3 regions of the Kitasatospora saccharophila genome follow, and region 1 is predicted to be linked to each of the others. Evidence: riboswitches for the same ligand, from Rfam matches in the RefSeq annotation. Region 1 holds a riboswitch; each other region holds the start of a gene.
What was found. A riboswitch is a leader RNA that binds a small molecule or an ion and turns the genes downstream of it on or off. The one in region 1 is predicted to bind ZMP and ZTP.

Region 1 (7,981 bases):
CGGTGCGGCGCCAGCGCTCGTGGACCCGGGAGAGCAGGAACACCTCGTAGTCCATGCTCAGGCCGAAGACGATCGCGAACATCATCATCGGGACGTAGCTCTCGATCGGCACCTTGCCCGACACGCCCAGCGCCGGCCCGCCCCAGCCCCACTGGAAGACCGCGACCAGCACCCCGTACGAGGCGGCGATCGACACCAGGTTCAGCACGGCGGCCTTCAGCGCGACCAGCGGGGCCCGGAACACCAACAGGATGATCAGGAAGGCCAGCGCCACCACCACCGCGATGATCAGCAGCAGCCGGCTCGCCACCAGGTCCAGGAAGTCGACCTGGGCGGCGGTGGTGCCGGTGACGTAGGTGGCCGCGGCGGTGCCCGCGACCGCGCCCGGCAGCACCTCCTCGACGAGGTGGCCGACCAGGTCGGTGGTCCGTTGGTCCTGCGGGGCCTGCGCGGGCGTGACGGTGGTGAACAGCACGTCGCCGTCCGAACTGGTCTGCAGCGGCGGCACGTTGCTCACCGCGTCCGGCACGCCGGTCAGCGCCTGCTGGACGGCGGAGGCCAGCGCCGGACGGTCGGCGGCGGGCACCGCGGTCTGGTCGACCACCGCCGTCAGCGGGCCGTTGGAGCCCGGGCCGAACGCCGCCGACATCAGGTCGAAGGCCCGCCGGTCGGTGAACGAGGTGGGGTCCGCGCCGTCCCCGATGTGCCCGAGCTGGATCGACGGCAGCGGCACCGCCAGCACCAGCACCGTCACCAGGCCCACCGCCAGGTACCGCCACGGGCGGTGCTCGACCCGCCGGGCGTACCGGTGCCACAGGCCGGTCGCCTCGCCGCCCTCGGTCTCCCCGCCGCCCTCCGCCACGGGCGGACGGACGGTGAAGCGGTCCATCCGGCGGCCGATCAGGCCCAGCAGCGCGGGCAGCAGCGTCAGCGCGCCGCACACCGCCGTCACCACCGTGACGCCCGCCGCCAGGCCCAGCTTGGCCATGAACGAGATGCCCGACACCGACAGGCCCGCCAGCGCGATCACCACCGTGCAGCCGGAGATCAGCACCGCCCGGCCGCTGGTCGCCACCGCGTGCCCGGCCGCCGCGACCGGGTCCGCGCCGTCGATCAGGCCCTGCCGGTGCCGGGTCAGCAGGAACAGCGCGTAGTCGATGCCCACCCCCAGCCCGATCATCGTCGCCAGCGTCGGCGCCACCGTCGCGAAGGTGGTCAGCGCCGCCAGCAGGCCCAGCAGCCCCAGGCCCACCACCACCGCCAGCAGCGCGCTGACCAGCGGCAGCCCCGCCGCGATCACGCTGCCGAAGCCGAGCAGCAGCACCACGACCGCGACCCCGAACCCGATCAGCTCGCTGACCCGGTCGCTCGGCGCCGGCCGCGCCAACTCGCCCAGCGGGCCCCCGTACTCGACCTGCACGCCGGCCTGGCGCAGCGGCGCCACCGCCGCGTCCACCTGGTCCAGGTAGTCGTCGCCGAACGTCGCCAGCACCCCGTCGAAGCGCACCGTGACGTACGCCGTCAGCCCGTCCGCGGACAGCGGCCCGCCCGGCTGCGGGGCCTGGCCCGGCGGCGGCAGCGGGTCCTGCGCCGACAGCACGTGCGGCAGGTGCTGCAGCGACGTCACCGCCTGGTCCACCTGCGACTGGAACTGCGTCAGCGGCTGCCCGTCGTGCAGCACCACCTGCGCGCTCGTCCCGCCGATCGCCGGCTCGTGCGCGGCCAGCACGTCCGCGCCGTCCTGCGCCTGGGAGCCCGGCAGCGAGAAGTCGTCCGAGTAGCCGCCGCCCACCGCGTGGTTCGCGACCTGCACCCCCGCCAGCACCAGCAGCCAGCCCACCAGCACCAGCACCGGCCGCCGGGCGCACCACGCGCCCAGCCGCCACAGCAGGCCGCGGCCCCGCTCCGGCACGGACCCTGACACGGTGTCGGACGAGGACATCGACCCTCCCGGGGACGCGGCGTCACCCGCACCCGGTGACCGGACTCCGAACGGTAGCCACGCCCCCGCCGCCCGCCCCGGCCACCCGGCCGCGACACGGCCGAACCCACCCGTACGCCGCGACCGGTCCGGCCCGGCCCGGCCCGGACCGGGCGGGGCGGTCGCGGCGTCCGGGTGGGCGCCGGGTGCGGTCAGCCGCCGAGGCCGAGCCCGAGGCCGCCGGCGACGGTGACCTCCTGGCCGGTGACGTAGCGGGCGGCGTCCGAGGCGAGGAACGCGACGACCTCGGCCACCTCCCCGCCCGTCGCGAACCGCTGGAACGGGATGCCCGCGCTCATGGCCGCCCGCGCCTCGGCCGGAACGCCGAGCTTGTCGTACAGCGGGGTCTCGGTCGATCCGGGGCTGACGGCGTTGACGCGGATCCCCCGGGGCGCCAGTTCGAGCGCGAGCGACGGCAGCATCGCCAGCAGCGCCCCGCGCGTCGCCGCGACCACGGTGGCGCCCGGAGCTCCCCGGTCGGCCCCGACGATCCCCACGGTCAGGACGATCGAGCCGCCGTCGGTCAGCAGCGGCAGCGCCTTCTGCAGGGTGAAGTACTGGCCCTTGAAGTTGACGTCGACCGCCTCGTCGAAGGCTTCCTCGGTCACCTCGGAGACCGGCGCGGGCCGGAAGACGCCCGCGTTGAGGAACAGCAGGTCCAGCGAGCCGAAGTGCTCGCGGACCGACTCGATCAGGGCGTCGGTGTCCGCCGTGACGCGGGCGTCGGCGCGGACGACGAGCACCTCCGGCGGCAGTTCGCGCCGGGCCCGCGCGATCGACTCGGGGTTCCGGCCGGTGACCGCGACGCGGTACCCGCGCTCGTGCAGCAGTTCGGCGGTGGCGCGGCCGATGCCGCTGGTGCCGCCGGTGATGAGGGCAGTGGGCATGGGGACTCCTCTGAGGTGGGGTGGAAGGGGGGTGAGGGCCGGCGACCCGTGGTGTCCGGTGCGGGCGGTGCGGAGCGAGTGCGTTCGGGTGCCGGGTGCCGGGTGCCGGGTGCCGGGTGTTGGGCGTCGGTTAGCGCGGGTCGGTCGGGCCGTGGTCGGTCGGGCCGTGGTCGGCCGGAGCGCCCGGCAGCGTCACGGCCGTCTCCTCGATCCGGACGAAGCGGCCGTCGGGGTCGCGCCGCGCGAACACGTACACCTCCTGGACGGTCCGGCCGCCGGCGCGGTCGACCAGTTCGACGACGTGGCGCTCCGCGTAGCCGCTGCCGTCGGCGAACTCGTCCAGAACGGTGACCTCGGCGCGCTCGACGGCCTCGCGGAGCCGGACGACGCGGGCGAGGAACCCGGCGCGGTCGACCCAACTCCCGTCCACGCGCTGGCGGAAGGCGGGGGCGAAGTGCCGGTCGACCGCCTCGTGCGCCGGTAGCCGCCGGTTGTTGAACAGGTCGTCGACGGCGTCCTTGAGCGTGCTCATCGAGGTCCTCCTGCCGTCGCGCGGGACGCGCTTCTCGTCGTGGTGCTCACGGGCCGGGCGTCCCTCACGCGGCGGTGAGCACGATCTTGCCCCGGAGGTGCCCGCGGGCCGCCCGCTCGTGCGCCTCGCGGGCCTCCGCGAGCGGGAACGTGCTGTCGACGGCGACGCGGAGCGCGCCCGTGTCGAGCAGGCGGCCGAGTTCTTCGAGCTGCCGGCCGTTCGAGCGCACCTGGGTGCCCGAGGTGGTGACGCCCAGTCGGGCGACCTCCGCCGGGGCGTACGCGGCGAAGAAGACGTAGTACAGCGCGCCGCCGCGCTTGAGCGTCCGCAGGAAGCGACCGCTCCCGGGGCCGCCGACGGTGTCGAGCACCAGGTCGACGTCACGGACGGCCTCCTCGGGCGCGGTCCTGGTGTAGTCGACGAACTCGTCGGCGCCGAGCTCGCGCAGGAACCGCTCGTGCGGACCCGAGGCGACCGCGACGACCCGGGCGCCCTTCCACTTGGCGAGCTGCAGCCCCAGGTGCCCCACGCCGCCGGCCGCGCCGTTGACCAGCACCGTCGTCCCGGGGCCCAGCGGCCGGGGTCGGTGCTGCTCCTCCTGGAGGGGGTTCGGGTGGTCGTGCCCGAGCTCCACCAGGTGCTGCCACGCGGTGAGCCCCGACATGGCCGCCCCCGCGGCGTGCACGTGGTCGACGCCGGCCGGCTTGTGCGCGAGGTCGGCGGCGGGCGCCGTCACGTACTCGGCGTACGCGCGGCCGTCGAAGCTCGGGAAGCGGAGCATGCCGAAGACCTCGTCGCCGACCGAGAAGCCCGCCACGTCGGCCCCGACCGCCGCGACCACGCCGGACACGTCCGACCCCGGGACGACGGGGAGGCGCACGGGCGGCCTCAGCTCGGGCGGGATGCCGGGCATCCCGTCGCGCAGGTACCAGTCCGGGGGGTTGAGGCCGACGGCGTGGACCCGGACCAGCACCTCGCCCGGCTGCGGCCGGGGGACCGGCACCTCGTCGCAGCGCAGCACCTCGGGGCCGCCGAACTCGTGCAGCCGGATCGCCTTCATCGTCTTCGCCGACATGGTGATTCTCCCTCTTCCCGCAGGCGGGATAGGCTAGGCGTAGCACCGCTACGCATATCCGTAGCAGTGGTACGAATATAAGTAGCACTGCTACGCATGTCAAAGGAGGACCCTTGCGAGCCGACGCCAGGAAGAACCGCGACCACCTGCTCGCCGTCGCGCGCGTCGCCGTCGCCGAACAGGGCGCCGACGCGTCCCTGCGCGACATCGCCCGGCGGGCCGACGTCGCCCTCCCCACGCTCTACCGGCACTTCCCGACCCGGGAGGCGCTGCTCGACGCCCTGCTCCGGGAGGGCTTCGACGCACTGGCCGACCGGGCGGCCGCACTCGAAGCCTCGGACCCGCCCGAGGGCGCCCTCGTCGCGTGGCTGCGCGACTGCGTCGCGCTCGCCCGCGAGTACCGGGGCGTCACCGAGCTGATGGCGGCCGCCATCGCGGACCCCGACTCCGCGCTGCACACCTCCTGCGTCACCATGCGCGCGGCGGGCACCCGGCTCCTCACCCGCGCCCAGGACGGCGGCGCGGCCCGGGCCGACCTCGACGGCGCGGAACTGTTCGCCCTCGTCGCGGCCCTCGCGTGGCTCGGCGACCACGGCTCGTTCGTGCCGTTCGCCGACCACCTCTTCACCGTGATCACCGACGCGGTCCTGACCGGAGGGGCGGACCGCGGCGCCGAGGAGGAACGCCACTGACGCCAGGTCGGGTGCGGGTGCGGGTGCCGACGGGGGCGGGCACGGGGACGGGGACGCGGGTGTTGGCGCGGGTGCGGGCGTGAGCGCCCGGGCCCGCCCCCGCCGGAGGCTGCTAGCATCGGCGCCGTCGCGACTGGCGAGAGGTGGAGCACCACCGGGGAGCGGCACCGCACAGCACGGGACCGGCACCGTCCGCCTGGGTGTCCTCCGAAGCCGACACGCGACTTCACGGAGGGGGCCACCACCATGGACCTTCGGTACGGAATCAACCCGCAGAACACCCGCGCCCGGATCGAGCCGCCGCCCGGCGCCGAACTGCCGCTGCGCCTGCTCAACGGGCAGCCCTCGTACGTCAACCTGCTGGACGCGCTGAACGCCTGGCAGCTGGTCAGCGAGGCCGCCGCCGTGTTCGGCCGCCCCGCCGCCGCCTCCTTCAAGCACGTCTCCCCGGCCGGCGCCGCCCTCGCCGGACCGGTCGACCCGGCCGCCGCCGAACCGTACGCCCTCGACCCGGCCGCCGTCGGCCCGCTCACCTCCGCCTACCTGCGGGCCCGCGACGCCGACCCGAAGTCCTCCTACGGCGACCTGGTCGCCGTCTCGCACGAGGTCGACGCCGAACTCGCCGACCTGCTCGCCCGGGTGGTCTCCGACGGCATCGTCGCCCCCGGCTACGCGCCCGGCGCCCTCGACGTGCTGACCCGGAAGAAGGGCGGCCGCTACCTCGTCCTGGAAGCCGACCCCCGGTACGTCCCGCCCGCCGTCGAGACCCGCGAGGTGCACGGCCTGCGCCTGGTCCAGGACACCGACACCACCCCGCTCACCGCCGCCCTGCTCGCCGACGTCCGCACCGGCACCCTCACCCCCGCCGCCGCCGACGACCTGCTGTTCGGCCTCGCCGTGCTGCGCCGCACCCAGTCCAACTCGGTCTGCTACCTGCGCGACGGCGCCGCCCTCGGCATCGGCGCCGGCCAGCAGTCCCGGGTCGACTGCACCCGGCTGGCCGGCGCCAAGACCGACACCTGGTGGCTGCGCCGCCACCCCGCCGTCCGGGCCCTCGACTTCCGCCCCGAGATCCGCCGCCAGGACCGGATCAACTGGCGGATCCGCTACCTGGAGGGCGACCTCACCCCCGACGAGCGCACCCGCTTCGCCGCCGCCCTGAGCGGCGGCGGCGACGTCCCCGACGAACTCGGTCCGGACGAACGCGCCCGCTGGGCAGCCGAGTTGGACGGCGTCGCGTTCGTCTCCGACGGCTGCCTGCCGTTCCGCGACAACGTCGACCACGCCCGCCGCCACGGCGTCCGCGCGATCGCCGAACCCGGCGGCTCGCTGCGCTCCGCCGAGGTCGAGACCGCCTGCGCCGAACACGGCATCACGCTCGTCCACACCGGCCTGCGGCTGTTCCACCACTGACGGCCGGGCGCCGACGCCCCGTCACCGGCGCCCCGTCACCGGCCTTCCGCGATCGGCGTCCCGCTGTGGGCGTCCTGCTGTGGGCGCCGGGGCATCCGGTCGGTCCAGGCGCGCTGTTCGGGGGTGTCCGGGACGGCCAGGCCGCGGGCCCGGGCGATCCGGTCCCAGGTGTCGTTCGGGTCCGCGCCGGAGCGGACCAGGACGGCGGCCGCCAGCAGCGAGGAGCGGCCGATCCCGGCCCGGCAGTGCACTACCAGGTGGTCGCCCGCGGCCAGGCGCCGGGCCAACTCGTCCACCACCGGCAGGACTTCGGAGAGGACGGGGACGGTGCGGTCCGGGACCGGCACGGCGGTGAAGCGCAGCCCGGCGGCCCGGGCGAGGGACGCCTCCGCGGCCAGCCCGAGCTCGGCGGACTCCGCCGGGGTGAGCGCGCTGACCAGCCCGCTCACCCCGAGGGCGGCCAGCGCCGCCAGTTCCTCCGCCAGCCAGTCGCCGCCGCGCGGCCGGGCCATGGTGCTGAGCCGACCCGGTCCGGGACGGTCGATCGTGAACAGGGTGGGACGCATGACGGGAGCCGACCTCCGGACGGGGTGGGGGTGTTCGGTCGCGCGGGAGGGGCGGCCGGTGCGCGGTGCGCGGTGCGCTACGTGGTGCGGTGCGTGCCGGCCCGGCGGTCGGCAGGACAGCGGACCGGGGCGTCGGCAGCGGGGAACGGCCGGCCGGACGGGCGCGCGCGGACGAACGGGCACGGCGCGGCGGCGGGCGGTGCACCGAGGCTAGCACCACCCGCCGGGCCCGAGGAGTCGGCGAGACCTCCCGGCCGGTCCGTCCAGGATCGGGACCTCCCGGCCGGTTCGTTCAGGGGCGCGGCGTGCCGAGGAAGCGCAGCACGGCCAGGACGCGGCGGTGGCCGGTGTCGGCGACCGGGAGGTCGAGTTTGGCGAAGATGTTGTTGATGTGCTTGGCGACCGCGCTCTCACCGATCGTCAGGGCCTCCGCGATGCCGGTGTTGGAGTGCCCCTCCGCCATCAGGGCCAGGACGTCCCGCTCGCGCGGGGTCAGCCGCTCCAGTGGGTCGCTGCTGCGGCGCAGCAGTAGTTGGGCGACGACCTGCGGGTCCAGCGCGGTGCCGCCCGCGGCGACCCGGCGGACCGTCTCCACGAACTCCGTGACGTCGGCGACGCGCTGTTTGAGCAGGTAGCCGACGCCGCTGGTGTCGGCGGACAGCAGGTCGGCCGCGTAGCGCTCCTCGACGTACTGGGACAGCAGCACCACCGCCGTCCCCGGCCGTCTGCGGCGGATCTCCAGGGCGGCGCGCACCCCCTCGTCGGTGAAGGCGGGCGGCATCCGGACGTCCACCAGGGCGAGTTCGGGGCGGTGCTGCTCGACCGCCGCCAACAG
Region 2 (7,981 bases), on a different contig from region 1:
GCCGGTGCTGCCCAGCGGCCTCACCGCGGACGGCGTCTACATCCTGCAGTCCGCCAAGAACGCCGGCCTGTCCGTGGACCTGGTCAACGTGATGGCGATGGACTTCGGCGACTGGGCCGCCCCGAGCCCGGCGGGCAAGATGGGCGCTTACGCGATCCAGTCCGCGCAGTCCACCCAGGCGCAGATCCGCTCCGTGTGGACCAACCTGACGGACGCCCAGGCGTACGCCATGGTCGGCGTCACCCCGATGCTCGGCCAGAACGACACCACCTCCGAGGTGTTCGGCCTCACCGACGCGCAGCAGCTGATCTCCTTCGCCCAGCAGAACCACCTCGGCGAGCTGGCCTTCTGGGAGATGACCCGGGACGCCAACGCCTGCACCGGCTCGCTGCCCAAGTGCACCAACGTGCCGCAGACGCCGTACCAGTTCTCGAAGCTCTTCGCGGGCTACCACGGCTGATCCGGCCCGTCCGGGCGTCAGGCGGGCTGGTGTTCGTCCGCCGTGCGGAGCGCGCCCTCGGGGCCGCCCTCCTCGGCGCCCTCGTGCTCGGGGCGGCCGTGCATCGGCAGCAGGAAGATCGCCGCGAAGACCACCACCAGCAGGCCCGCCTCGGCCCACAGGGTGACCTGCTCGGCGTCGGCGAAGCCCGAGCTCTTCAGGCTCTCGAAGAAAACGGTGCCCAGGATCGCGCTGCCCAGGGCCGCGCCGAGCTGCTGCACCGAGGTCAGCGTGCCCGAGGCCGAACCGGTCTCGTGCGGCTCCACCGAGGCCAGCACCATGCCGAAGAACGGGGCCATCACCAGGCCCATGCCCAGACCGCTGACCGCCAGCGCGGGCACCATCTGCCACGGCGTGACCGCCGCGCCCTGGCTGTGCAGGGTGTACATCAGGCCCAGCACGCCGGCCAGCATCACCACCAGGCCCACGTGCATCACCTTGCGGCCGTACTTCTGCAGCGCCTGGGAGGCGACGAACGCGATCACCATGCCGATCGAGGACGGGATGCCCGTCAGGCCGGACTTGAAGGCGCTGTAGTGCAGGCCGAGCTGGGTGTACAGGCTGAACGTCAGCCAGAAGCCGGTCATCGCGGTGAAGAAGACCAGACCGAGCGCCATGCCGCCGCTGAAGCCGCGCTTGGCGAACAGGCTGGGCTCGACCAGCGGGTCGGCCCCGGACGCCTTGCGGCGGGCCTCGTACCAGCCGAACAGGCCGAACAGCGCCACGCCCACCGCCAGCAGCGCGAACGCCCACAGCGGCCAGTCGTGCTCGCGGCCCTGGACCAGCGGGTAGATGACCGCGGCCGCGCCGACGGCGGCCAGCAGCGCGCCCAGCAGGTCGAGCCGGACGGTCCGGCCCCGCTCCCGGGCGGGCAGGAAGACCCGGCCGCCGACGAAGGCGAACACGCCGAGCGGGATGTTGATCAGGAAGATCATCCGCCAGCCGGTGCCCGCCAGGTCGGCGTCGACCAGCCAGCCGGCCAGGATCGGGCCGCCGACCGTCGACAGGCCCATCACCGGGCCGAACATGCCGAAGGCCGCGCCCTGCTCCTTGGGCGAGAAGATCTCCTTCATGATGCCCAGGCCCTGCGGCAGCATCACCGCGCCCAGCAGGCCCTGCAGCACCCGCGCGGCGACCAGCTGCCAGGGCTCCTGGGCCAGGCCGCAGGCCAGCGAGCCGAGGGTGAACCCGGCCGCGCCGATCATGAACATCCGGCGGCGGCCGAAGATGTCGCCCAGCCGACCGCCGGTGATCAGGCCGATGGCCATCGCCAGCGTGTACGCCGCGCCGAGCCACTGGATGGTGGACTCGCCGCCGCCGATGTCCGCCCGGATCGCGGGGGCGGCGATGTTGGTCACCAGCGAGTCCAGCAGGTCCATCACCTCGGCGGCGAGGATGACGAACAGCGCGACCCAGCGCCAGCGGTAGGGTTCGGCGGCGGCGCCGGAGGGCGGCGCCGCGGTGGTGGGGCCGACCGCGTCGGTCATGACAGCTCCTGTTTGCTACCAGGCGCGGAGGACGGGGGCCGCGCGATTGAACGGTGTTTCCTTGGACGAACACCGTTCTACGAGTCGAGCGGCGTTCCCGTCAAACGGATTTCCCCTGACTTCTCCCCCACCCCGACCCCGACCCGACCCCGACCCGACCCCGACCCGTCCCCGCCTGCCCGCCCCACCTGCCCCGCCGCGCCGGCTCCGGCCCGCACCGGAGCCGGCCCCGGGTGCAGCGCTTCGCACACCCGTCGAACGGCGTTCGCCCGGAGTACGATGATCGCCGACGGAACGTCCAGCGAAAGCAGGTGACCAGATGTCCGCGCGGATGCCCGAGATCCCGTGGCACAAGCCCCGCAAGGCGGAGCCGCGGCAGCCGCTCAGCCGCTCGCTGATCGTGGAGACCGCGCTGCGGGTGCTGGACGCCGAGGGCCTGTCCGGGGTGACGATGCGCCGGGTCGCCCAGGAGCTGGGCACCGGCCCCGCCTCGCTCTACGCGCACGTCTCCAACAAGGAGGAGCTGCTCGACCTGGTGCTGGAGCGGGTGGTCTCGGAGATCCGGATGCCGCTCCGGCCGGAGCCCGAGCGCTGGAAGGAGCAGATCACCGAGATCTGCTTCGAGGCGCAGCGGGTGCTGACCTCCCACCGGGACGTGTCGCTGGTCTCGCTGGGCAGCATCCCGCTGGGCGAGAGCCAGTTGGGGATCACCGAGTTCCTGCTCGACCTGCTGCTCCGGGTCGGCCTGCCGCCCCAGGTCGCCGCCTGGGCGCTGGACGGGCTCGGCCAGCTGATCGACACCGACGCGTACGAGGCGTCGGTGTACGCGGAGCGGATCGCCCGCGGGACGGACATCGGCGAGTACTTCGGCCAGCTGCACGGCTTCCTGCTGGCGCTCCCGGCCGACCGCTTCCCGAACCTGCAGCGGATGGCGGACACCATGGTGACGGGCGAGGGCGACGAGCGCTACGCCTTCAAGATCGAGGTGTTCCTGCGCGGCCTGGAGTCCTACCTGCCCGCCGCCTGACGGGCCGTCAGCGAACCCGCCGCACCCGCTTTGACCAGTGCTTTGCCGCGATTTGACCGCGTCCTGGAACGGGCCTCCCGGAGTGCGGCGGCAAGGGTTGACGGCGACCCCGCACAGGTCTATACCAGTGGCAGTCACGTCAACCTCGGCTAGGCACCCGACCGTTGACCCGGCCGCGCACCCCCACCTGCCGCGCGTCCGGGCCGCCGTCCTCGCCGCCTCCTGGAGAGGTCCTCGATGGAACGCGCACTTCCCCCACACACCCCCGCCACCGCCCCGGCCCGGACCCGCCGCACCCGGCGCTCCGCCGCGGTCGCCCTGTCCGTGTTCGGCCTGCTGGCCGGCGCCGTCTCGGCGGTCGCCGCCTCCGGCCCGGCCAACGCCGCGACCACGGCCGGGCTCGGCTCCAACTGGTACGCCTCCGCGCCGTACCTGATGCCGGAGGACAACAGCCCGCCGGACGCCGCCGCCGTGATGGACGCCACCGGCCAGAAGGCGTTCCAGCTGGCCTTCATCCTGGCCCAGGGCAGCACCTGCAGCCCGTCCTGGGGCGGCACCTCCTCGATCGACACCGACACCACGATGCCGGCCGTCATCCAGACCATCCGCAACAAGGGCGGCGACGTCTCGGTGTCGGTGGGCGGCTACGGCGGCACCAAGCTCGGCCAGACCTGCGGCACCCCGGAGGCGACCGCCGCGGCGTACCAGAAGGTCGTCACCAAGTACAACCTCAAGGCGATCGACTTCGACCTGGAGGAGCCGGAGTACGAGAACACCGCCGCCATCCACAACGAGATCGGCGCGGCCCGGATCCTGCAGCAGAACAACCCGGGCATCTACATCTCCATCACCACCGCGGGCACCAACGCCGGCACCGGCTGGTTCGGCACCCAGATGCTGCTGGAGGCGAAGTCCCAGGGCTTCACCCCGAACAACTACTCGATCATGCCGTTCGACGGCGGCTTCAGCGGGGCCTCGGCGCAGACCGACGCGCTGGTGAAGTTCAACCAGCTCCTGCAGAGCACCTTCGGCTGGAACGAGGCCACCGCGTACGCCCACGAGGGCGTGTCGATGATGAACGGCCGCACCGACGCCGCCGAGTACTTCAGGCAGGCGGACTTCCAGACCGTGCTGGACTTCGCCACCGCGCACAAGCTGGCCCGGTACACCTACTGGTCCGTCAACCGCGACCGGCAGTGCCCCGGCACGGTCGACCCCGGCCTGTCCGGCGCCTGCTCCAGCGTGGCCCAGAACGACTGGGACTTCACCAAGTACACGGTGAAGTTCGCCGGCGCGACCCCGCCCACCACCACCCCGTCGCCGAGCAGCAGCACCTCGCCGAGCACCGGGACCAGCTCCTCCCCGAGCACCGGCACCGGCACCTGCAGCCCGGCCTGGTCCGCCTCCACCACCTACGTGGCGAACGACAAGGCCAGCTACGGCGGCCACAACTACCACGCCAAGTGGTGGACCCTGAACGAGAACCCGTCCGCCAGCGGCCAGTGGGGGGTGTGGGCCGACGACGGCCCGTGCTCCTGAGCCACCCGCGCGAACGGGCGGGCCGCCCGGTCCACGAGCCTCGTGCTCGGGACCGGGCGGCCCGTCCGCTCTCCCCCCGGCGGGGTGTCAGACCTCGGCGCGGTTGCGGAACTCCTCCGCGACGGCGCGGGTGGAGGGCAGGTCGCCGAGCGGTTCGCCGACCACCCGGGAGGCCAGCTCGGACGCCAGCTTGATGACGTCCTCGCGCAGTTCGGCCTCGGCCAGCACCTTGTCGGCGGCCAGCTGCACCTGCGCCTCGGCCACCAGCTGCTCGCGCTGCTGCAGCGCCTCCGCCCGCAGGGCGGCGACCAGGGCCGCGCCCTCCTCGGCGGCGGTCTGCCGGATGGCGGCGGCCTCGTGCCGGGCGGCGGCGAGTTCGGCCTGGAACTCCTGGCGGATGCGTTCCGCCTCGGCCCGGGCCGCCTCCGCGCGGGCGATCCCGCCGTCGGTCTTGTCGTGGCGTTCGGCGAGGGTGCGTTCGATGCGGGGCAGCAGCACCTTGCCGAGCGCCCAGAAGAGGGCGAAGAAGACGATCAGTCCGAGGATCAGCTCGGGCACGTTCGGTTCGAGAGGTCCCATACTCAGTATGCTATCCGCTCATCTGACGATCCGTTCGGTCGGGGCCCGCTTCAGCGCCCCTGCCCGGCAGGGGACTTCGCCCGCCGGGGCCTCCCCGTTCAGCCGCCGGTCACCCCGTCGGTGTGCTCGCGCAGCAGGTCGGCGTGCCCGTTGTGGCGGGCGTACTCGGTGATGACGTGCAGGTACGTCATCCGCAGGGACATCTCCTCCCCGTACGCGGCCAGTTGCTCGTCCAGCCCGGCCCCGGCCACCGCCAGGTCGGCGAGCCGCTGCTCCTCCAGCAGCGCCAGGTACTCCTGCTCGGCCCGCTCCGGTTCCAGCAGGTCGAAGTCGGCGTCCTTGTGGCCCTCCACCGCGTGCAGCGGCGGGACGTCCTGGGCGGCGTAGCGGATCCGGAACCACGTCCGCTCCACCTTGGCCAGGTGGCGCATCAGCCCGAGCAGCGAGAGCGAACTCGCGGGCAGCGGGCGCAGCGCGAGCTGTTCGCCGGTCAGGCCGGCGCACTTGTGCAGGAAGGTGGCGCGGTGCCAGGCGAGGTAGTCCGGCAGCAGCTCGGTCTCGGGCGCGGTGAGCGAGCCGCCGGTGCGGGTGGTGGCGGGGACGGTCCATGTCATGTGCCCGATCATGCCGACGCCCGCCCCCGGCGCACCAGGGGATTTCCCCCGCGCGCCCTCCGCCCTCCTCCGCGGACCCCCTCCCGGACCCCCTCCCGGGCCCCTTCCCGGGCCCCCTCCCGGTGCCGGCCCGCCGGTTGGTAGCATCGCGGTGAGCCGTGACTGGCGCGCTGGGATGGAAGTCACCATCGGGAAGCGGCTCCGTGCGGTGCCCCCGGGCACCGCGTGCTGTCGCCGTGCGCCTGGGCCGTCCGAATCGTCGTTCCGTACTACGAGGAGACCGCCCGTGGTCGAGTCCGTGTCCGCCCACACCTTCGGCAGCCCCGCCGCCGACACCGCCTTCCGCAGCGCCCTGGACGTGGTGCGCGCCGTCGAGCCCCGGATCGCCGCGGCGATCTCCGGCGAGCTGACCGACCAGCGCGCCTCGCTGAAGCTGATCGCCAGCGAGAACTACGCCTCGCCCGCCGTGCTGCTGGCGATGGGCAACTGGCTGAGCGACAAGTACGCGGAGGGCACGCCGGGCCGCCGCTTCTACGCGGGCTGCCGCAACGTGGACACCGTGGAGGAGCTGGCGGCCGAGCACGCCCGCGAGCTGTTCGGCGCGGAGCACGCGTACGTGCAGCCGCACTCCGGGATCGACGCCAACCTGGTGGCGTTCTGGGCGGTGCTCTCGCAGCGGGTGGAGAGCCCGGCACTGCGGCGCGCCGGCGTGCGCAACGTCAACGACCTGAGTGAGCAGGACTGGGCCGAGCTGCGCCGCGAGCTGGGCAACCAGCGGATGCTGGGCATGTCGCTGGACGCGGGCGGCCACCTCACCCACGGCTTCCGGCCGAACATCTCGGGCAAGATGTTCGACCAGCGCAGCTACGGGACGGACCCGGCCACCGGCCTGGTCGACTACGACGAGGTGCGGCGGATCGCCCTGGAGTTCAAGCCGCTGATCCTGGTCGCCGGGTACTCGGCGTACCCGCGGCTGGTGAACTTCCGCCGGATGCGGGAGATCGCGGACGAGGTCGGCGCGACCCTGATGGTCGACATGGCGCACTTCGCGGGCCTGGTCGCGGGCAAGGTGCTGACCGGGGACTTCGACCCGGTGGCGCACGCCCAGATCGTCACCACCACCACGCACAAGTCGCTGCGCGGCCCGCGCGGCGGCATGGTGCTGTGCACCTCGGAGCTGGCCGAGCACGTCGACCGGGGCTGCCCGCTGGTGCTCGGCGGCCCGCTGTCGCACGTGATGGCGGCGAAGGCGGTGGCGTTCGCCGAGGCCCGCCGCCCCGAGTTCCAGGTGTACGCCCGGCAGGTGGTCGACAACGCCCGGGCGCTCGCCGAGGGCCTGCTGGCGCGCGGCGCCACGCTGGTGACCGGCGGCACCGACAACCACCTGGTGCTGGCGGACGTCTCCTCGTACGGCCTGACCGGCCGTCAGGCGGAGGCGGCGCTGCTGGACTCCGGCATCGTCACCAACCGCAACGCCGTGCCGCAGGACCCGAACGGCGCCTGGTACACCTCCGGCATCCGGCTCGGCACGCCCGCGCTGACCACCCGCGGGCTGGGCGCGGCGGAGCTGGACGAGGTCGCCGAGCTGATCCACACCGTGCTGACGGCGACCACCCCGGTCGGCTCCTCCAAGGCGCAGTACGCGCTGGACGGGGCCGTCCGCGACTCCGTCGCCAAGCGCGCGGTCGACCTGCTCGCCGACCACCCGCTCTACCCGGGCATCGCGCTCGGCTGATCCTCCCTCCCCGGCGTCCCCGTCCGGACGCCCCCGGCCCGGCCCGCCGCCACCCCCGCGGGCCGGGCCCCCGCCTGCTCCGCCTGCCCCGCCGGGCGCCGGTGCGCCCAGGGCCGGGAACGGTGAACCCACCGCCCTGCGCACCGCGTTCCACCCCCCGCCGGGGGCCGCCGCCGGTCGGTGACCAACCAGCGGACACCCGCGACTACCGGACGGCCCGCGCCGATAGGCTCGCCCCCGCCGCGGCCGGGCGCGCGACGCCCCGGCCGCCGTTCCGCACACCTTCCGCAGGAGAACGCGCATGCTCAAGGTCAACGAATACTTCGACGGCACGGTCAAGTCGGTCGCCTTCACCTCGGCCGACGGCCCGGCCACCGTGGGCGTGATGGCCCCCGGCGAGTACGAGTTCGGCACCGCGGCGCCGGAGGTCATGCACGTGGTCAGCGGCGCGCTGACCGTAAAGCTCCCGGGCGCCGAGGAGTGGCAGACCTTCTCCGCCGG
Region 3 (6,218 bases), on a different contig from region 1:
GGCTCCGCACCGACCTGCACTGCGGCGCCGACACCGCCGTGCACCTCACCACCCAGGCGGCCACCAAGGTGCACCGGATGGAACACGACTACGCGACGCAACTGGTCCACCTGACGGCCGGCCCGCGCGCCTACGTCGAGTACCTCCCCGAACCGGTCATCCCGTTCGCCGGCTCCCGCCTCTACCAGCGCACCGTCCTCACCGTCGACCCGTCCGCCACCGTGCTGGCCGGCGAGACCGTGCTGGCCGGCCGGCTCGCCCGCGGCGAACGGCACGCCTACCGGGTGTTCGCCGCCGACCTGGAAGCGCGCCGCCCGGACGGCGAACTCCTCGCCCTGGACACCGTCCGGCTGCTCCCCGCCGCCACCCCCGGCGGCGGCGTCACCGGCCCGGCCGTCCTGGCCGGGCACGACGTGATGTCCACCCTGTACGTCCTCAGCCCGCTCGCCCCGGCCGCCCGGATCGCCGACGTCCTGCACACCGCGCTCGCCCCGCTCGGCGACCGCGGCCCGCTGTACGGCGTCTCCACCCTGCCGGGGGAGTGCGGCGCCTGGCTGCGCCTGCTCGGCCCCGACACCCGCTCCTGCGCGGCCGCCCTCCGCGCCGCCTGGGACGCCGTCCGCCGCGAACTGATCGGGGCCCCCGCACCCGAACTGCGCAAGACCTAGACCCGCGGCCCGGACCCGGGCCCGCACCGACGCGAATCGGCCGATCCAGCGGTGTTCGGACAGCTCAACGAGCGTCCTGGCATATGCTGCCGGGTGGTCAGGGACGACCACCACCCACCCTCGCAGGAGTGCCCGATGAGCGATCACGAGACCGGCCGCAGCACCACCCCGATCCCGGTCGGCGTCATCGGCCTCGGCGACATCGCGCAGAAGGCGTACCTGCCGGTCCTCACCGCCCAACCCGGCCTCGACCTGCGCCTGATGACCCGCGACCGGGCCAAGCTCGACCGGATCGGCGACGCCCACCGCCTCCCGTTCCGCACCACCGACCTGGGCGAACTCATCGACTCCGGCATCCGCGCCGCGTTCGTCCACGCCGCCACCGACCAGCACGTCCCGATCGTCGAGGAACTGCTCACCCGCGGCGTCGACGTCTACGTGGACAAGCCGCTCGCCTACGACCTCGACGGCGCCCGCCGCCTGGTCGCCCTCGCCGAACACACCGGCCGCTCCCTGCTGGTCGGCTTCAACCGCCGCCACGCCCCCGGCTACCTGCTCGCCGCCGAACGCCCGCGCGACCTGATCGTCCTGCAGAAGCACCGCGAGGGCCTGCCCGAACGCGCCCGCACCCTGGTCTACGACGACTTCATCCACGTCGTCGACAGCCTGCGCTTCCTCGTCCCCGGCGAGATCGAACACGTCGACGTCCGCTCCCGCACCCGCGACGGCCTGGTCGAACACCTCGTCCTCACCCTCGCCGGCCGCGGCTTCACCGCCCTCGGCATCATGAACCGGGTCTCCGGCTCCACCGAGGAGATCCTCGAAGTCTCCGGCGCCGACTCCAAGCGCGAGGTCCACAACCTCGCCGAAATCATCGACCACCGCGGCCAGCCCACCGTCCGCCGCCGCGGCGACTGGGTCCCGGTCGCCCGCCAGCGCGGCATCGAACAGGTCGTCCTGCACTTCCTCGACGCCCTCCGCGCCGGCAAGACCCTCGACGCCACCGATGCCCTGCGCACCCACGAACTCTGCGAACTCATCGTCGAGCGGATCGAATCCGCCGCGTCCTGACCCCCGTTCCCCGCCGTCCGGTCCGGCCCTCGGCTACGATGCCCGCAGGGCCGTGACTGGCGCACGGGTGGAGCACCACCGGGGAGCGGCCGCACCGCCGTTGCCGCGCGCCTGGGCGAACTCACCCCGAGACCCAGGGAGTTGCGCCCATGACCGACCAGAACCCCGTCCTCGCCCGGCTGATGGACGGCACCGCCCCCGCCCGCCGCCTCACCGACGCCACCGCGGCCGCGGCCGCCGACCTCCGCCTGCGCACCGGTGTCACCCCCTGCCTCGCCACCGTCCTGGTCGGCGAGGACCCGGCCTCCGTCACCTACGTCCGGATGAAGCGCAACCGCTGCGAGAAGGCCGGCATCCGCTCCCGCCACGTCCCACTCCCGGCCGCCACCAGCACCGCCCAACTCGTCGACGTCCTGGGCGAGTTGTCCGCCGACCCGACCGTCCACGGCATCCTGCTCCAGCATCCGGCCGGCCCGCGGGTCGACGAACGCGCCGCCTTCGAAGCCATCGCCCCCGCCAAGGACGTCGACGGCGTCACGACGCACTCCTTCGCCGCCATGTCCTTCGGCCTCCCCGGTTTCACCTCCTGCACCCCGGGCGGCATCATGCGCCTGCTCGACGAGTACCGGGTCGGGCTGACCGGCAAGCACGCCGTCGTGATCGGCCGCAGCGCGATCCTCGGCAAGCCCGCGGGCATGCTGCTGCTCGCCCGCGACGCCACCGTCACGTACTGCCACTCGCGGACGGTCGACCTCCCGTCGATCGTCCGCGAAGCCGACGTCCTGATCGCCGCCGTCGGCAGGCCCGAACTCATCCGCGGCGAACACCTCAAGCCCGGCGCGGTCGTCATCGACGCGGGCTACAACCCCGGCAACGTCGGCGACGTCCACTTCGCCTCGGCCCGCGAGCGCGCCGGCCTGATCACCCCGGTGCCGGGCGGCGTCGGCCCGATGACGATCGCGGTGCTACTGGCCCAGACGGTGGAGGCGGCGACGCGCCAACTCGGCCCGCAGCGGCAGTGATCGGACGACCGCGCACCGGCCGATGACCGGTGCGCGGTCGCCGGGGATCACTGGCCCATCACGTAGCGGACGGTCGGGCCGGTGGTCCAGCCGCCGTCCACCGCCAGCTCGGCGCCGGTGACGTAGGAGGCCGCGTCGGACAGCAGGAAGACGGTGGCCGCGGCGATCTCGGGCGCCTCGCCGACCCGGCCCATCGGGGTGTTGGGGTAGTTGCCCTCGCCGCGCTGGATCCCGGTGGACGCGGTCATCGGCGTGTAGGTCATGCCCGGGTGGACGGAGTTCACCCGGATCCGGTCCACGCCCAGCTCCACCGCGCCGATCTTGGTCAGGCCGCGCACGCCCCACTTGGAGGCGCCGTAGCCGGCGGTCAGCGCCAGGCCCATCAGGCCGGCCGCCGAGGAGATGTTCACCACCGAGCCGCCGCCCGCCGCCCGCAGCGCCGGGACGACCGTCTTCATACCGATGAACACGCCGGTCAGGTTGATGTCGAGCACCTTGCGGAAGTGCTCCACCGACTCGTCGACCAGGAAGCTCCCGGTGGAGATGCCCGCGTTGTTCACCAGCCCGTGCACCGCGCCGAACTCGGCCTGCGCGTACTCGACCGCGTCCGCCCAGTCCTGCTCCGAGCTGACGTCGTGGTGGCGGTAGCGGGCCCGCTCGCCCAGTTCGGCGGCGGTGGCCTCGCCGTCCGCGTCCAGGACGTCGGTGATCAGCACGTTCGCCCCCGCCGCGACCGCCTGCCGGGCGGTCTCCGCGCCCAGGCCCCGGGCCCCGCCGGTGATGATGACGGTCTTGCCGGACAACTCGCTCATGACTTGCTCCTCGGTGCTCGGCGCCTGGTGGGCGCCCGGTTTCCTTGCCGCGCCGCCGCCGCTGCTTCAGCCACCGCTTCCACAGCGCCGCACCGCGCTCCGCGTCCGCGTTCTGCGTCCGCGTCCTACCGCTGGGTCCTGCGTTCTCCTTCCGCCGCCGCCGGGCCGGGGTCTCCCGCTCCGGGCGGGGCGCTCCGGGCGGGGCGCTCAGGGCGGGGCGCTCAGGGCACCGGCGCGGTCAGCAGACCGGTGCAGACGGAGACCAGGTCGGCGAGGTACGCGCCGTCCCCGCTCAGGGTGGGCTCGCCCTCGGCGAGCTGCCGGGCGCGTTCGGCCAGCGCGGCCCCGATCAGGGTCAGCGCCAGGTCGATCCGCTCCAGCCGGACGGCCTCGGGGGCCAGCGGGACCAGCGGTGCCTCCAGTTCGAGGATCAGCCGCCAGTACAGGGTGCCCGCGAGCCCGGCGTGCGGACGCCGCTCCCGGATGCCGCTGCGGTGGCTGACCTGGGTGGAGATCCGCAGGCAGTCCCGGCCGCGCTCGGTGCGCAGCTCGGTGGCCTCCGCGTCGACCAGCGCCCCCAGCAGCTCGCCCAGCGGACGCCCCTCGGGCTGCGGCATCCGCGCGGCCAGCGCCCGTTCGGTGCGCTGCTGGCGCTCGGCCATCACCGCGTCCAGCAGGCCCTCGCGCGAGCCGAAGTGGTACTGCACCGCGGACGGGTTCGCCTGCCCGGCCTGCCGCACCACCTCGCGCAGCTGCGCGCCGTGCACCCCCTGCGCCGCGAACAGGCGCTCGGCGGACCGGATCAGCAGCGCCCGGGTGGAACCGTCGCCGGAGCCGCCGCCCGCAAGGGTGCTCCGTGCACCCGTCGACTTCCTCGTCATGTCTCCACATTAATGCTCGCCATTATTAATGTCGAGCATTAGTCCGGTTGGCGGCCCCCGCCACCCGTCCGTGGGTCGCCTGGGAACTCGCTGGGAACCCCGGCGCGCGGCAAGAGGAATCTCCAAGCCGCTGTTGCTAGCTTCGTGACGCATGATCGACTCGTCCCACCTGGCAGCCCGGTCACGCTCCCTGGCGCTCCACCTGCTGTCCCGGCTCAAACTCCGACACCTCGCCTGGCCGCTCTTCGTGCTGGCCTTCTGGCGCTACCTCGCGGTCTACGGCCTGCCGTACGCCAACGACGTGGTCTTCCTGTGGCTGATCGCCGCCCTGGTCACGGCGTCCGTGCACAGCGGCGGCCGCAAGGGCTGGCTGTACGTCCTGCGCGACTGGGTCCCCGTGATGGCCGTGGTCTGGGCGTACTCCCTGCTCCGCGGCTACGGGGCGCACACGCCGTGGCGCCCGCACTACGCCCCGCAGATCGCCTTCGACGAGGTGCTCGGCTTCGGCGAGACCTGGACCGTCCGCCTGCAGGACCTGCTGTACCACCCCGGCCACCCGCAGTGGTACGACTACGCCGCCGTCACCGTCTACATGTCGCACTTCTTCGCGGTGTTCGTGATCCTCGCGGTGCTGTGGAAGCGCAACCACGCCCGGTTCCGGCACTTCCTCGGCTGCTACCTGGCGATGACCGCGATCGGCTTCGCCACCTACGTGCTCTACCCCGCCGACCCGCCGTGGCTGGCCGGCCTGGAGGGCCACATGCCGGTCGTCGACCGGGTGGTCAACACCGTGCTCAACGACAGCGGCCTGCCCCGGGCGGGCACCATCTTCGAGAACGGCAGCAAGTTCGCCAACGACGTCGCCGCGATGCCCTCGCTGCACGCCGCCTACCCGATGGTGATCGCGCTGTTCTTCTGGCCGCTGGCCGGCCGCAAGCTGCGCGTCCTGCTCGCCGCGTACCCGCTGGCGATGGCCTTCACGCTGGTCTACGGCGCCGAGCACTTCATCATCGACATCCTGGTCGGCTGGGCCTTCGCCTGGGCGATGGTCACCCTGGTCAACCGTTTCGTCGCCCGCCGCGCCGCGGCCCGGGAGGCGAAGGGGGCGGCCGCCGCCCCCGCCGCCGAACCGACCGTCCCGGTCGGCTGACGAGGGACGTCCCCCCACTCCGTGGGCCCCGGCCCCGGCCCGGCAAGGTGGTGCCGGACCGGGGCCTTCCGCATGTCCGGACGGGGTCGCGGCGCCCCCGGACGGTTCGCTCCGGAGCGCCTGAACACCACCTGCGCACCAGCTGGACGGCGCCTGGACGACACTGCCGCGCCACCTCCGGTCCACCTCCCGCCCGGCCCTCCGGAGCCCCTGTCGCCGGCCTTCCCGCCGCCCCTCCGGGAGCCCGTCCGACCCCCTCGGGGGCCCGGCCGGCCGATGCTGGGCGGCGGCCGGGAAGTCCCTGGGCATTCGCTGTGAATCGAACGACCCCGCGTTCGCGCTGGTGGGCCGCCCGAGTGAACCTGACGGGTCGTCAGGACGCGCGGTTCCGGCTCGGCCGGACGGGTGCGGTGAAGGCTTTGCCAATCCGTGGCGGAGTCTTGTTCCGCCCCCCGGTAGCGTCGTGCGGAACCCAGCAGGAGGACCCGCATCATGGCCGTACCCCACGCCCCGTCAGCGCCCGGCGCGCGCTCCCGGACCGCCGGCCGGCCGACGGCCCGATGATCTCCGGCCACGTCGCCGCATCGGCCCTGTGGGCGGTCCTGACCTCGCTG

Region 2: it holds a riboswitch for ZMP and ZTP, as region 1 does, so the genes downstream of both, ABD345_RS30300 (glycine hydroxymethyltransferase) here and ABD345_RS03580 (phosphoribosylaminoimidazolecarboxamide formyltransferase) in region 1, are expected to answer to the same signal.
Region 3: it holds a riboswitch for ZMP and ZTP, as region 1 does, so the genes downstream of both, ABD345_RS39555 (bifunctional 5,10-methylenetetrahydrofolate dehydrogenase/5,10-methenyltetrahydrofolate cyclohydrolase) here and ABD345_RS03580 (phosphoribosylaminoimidazolecarboxamide formyltransferase) in region 1, are expected to answer to the same signal.

The regions. Positions count from the first base shown of each region.
Region 1 is NZ_BAAANS010000003.1:104,007-111,987, reverse strand. Features, by position in the region: gene ABD345_RS03605 (MMPL family transporter) at 1-1,942, opposite strand, end outside; gene ABD345_RS03600 (SDR family oxidoreductase) at 2,134-2,868, opposite strand; gene ABD345_RS03595 (nuclear transport factor 2 family protein) at 2,999-3,400, opposite strand; gene ABD345_RS03590 (NADP-dependent oxidoreductase) at 3,465-4,475, opposite strand; gene ABD345_RS03585 (TetR/AcrR family transcriptional regulator) at 4,589-5,167, shown strand; ZMP/ZTP riboswitch at 5,287-5,376, shown strand; gene ABD345_RS03580 (phosphoribosylaminoimidazolecarboxamide formyltransferase) at 5,414-6,580, shown strand; gene ABD345_RS03575 (protein-tyrosine phosphatase family protein) at 6,616-7,146, opposite strand; gene ABD345_RS03570 (response regulator transcription factor) at 7,439-7,981, opposite strand, start outside.
Region 2 is NZ_BAAANS010000052.1:37,987-45,967, reverse strand. Features, by position in the region: gene ABD345_RS30330 (cellulose binding domain-containing protein) at 1-460, shown strand, start outside; gene ABD345_RS30325 (MFS transporter) at 478-1,986, opposite strand; gene ABD345_RS30320 (TetR family transcriptional regulator) at 2,306-3,013, shown strand; gene ABD345_RS30315 (carbohydrate-binding protein) at 3,251-4,552, shown strand; gene ABD345_RS30310 (F0F1 ATP synthase subunit B) at 4,640-5,131, opposite strand; gene ABD345_RS30305 (DinB family protein) at 5,230-5,745, opposite strand; ZMP/ZTP riboswitch at 5,894-6,000, shown strand; gene ABD345_RS30300 (glycine hydroxymethyltransferase) at 6,032-7,480, shown strand; gene ppnP (pyrimidine/purine nucleoside phosphorylase) at 7,782-7,981, shown strand, end outside.
Region 3 is NZ_BAAANS010000128.1:408-6,625, forward strand. Features, by position in the region: gene ABD345_RS39545 (urease accessory protein UreD) at 1-668, shown strand, start outside; gene ABD345_RS39550 (Gfo/Idh/MocA family protein) at 840-1,739, shown strand; ZMP/ZTP riboswitch at 1,782-1,863, shown strand; gene ABD345_RS39555 (bifunctional 5,10-methylenetetrahydrofolate dehydrogenase/5,10-methenyltetrahydrofolate cyclohydrolase) at 1,889-2,761, shown strand; gene ABD345_RS39560 (glucose 1-dehydrogenase) at 2,809-3,573, opposite strand; gene ABD345_RS39565 (TetR/AcrR family transcriptional regulator) at 3,795-4,454, opposite strand; gene ABD345_RS39570 (phosphatase PAP2 family protein) at 4,606-5,604, shown strand; gene ABD345_RS39575 (hypothetical protein) at 6,165-6,218, shown strand, end outside.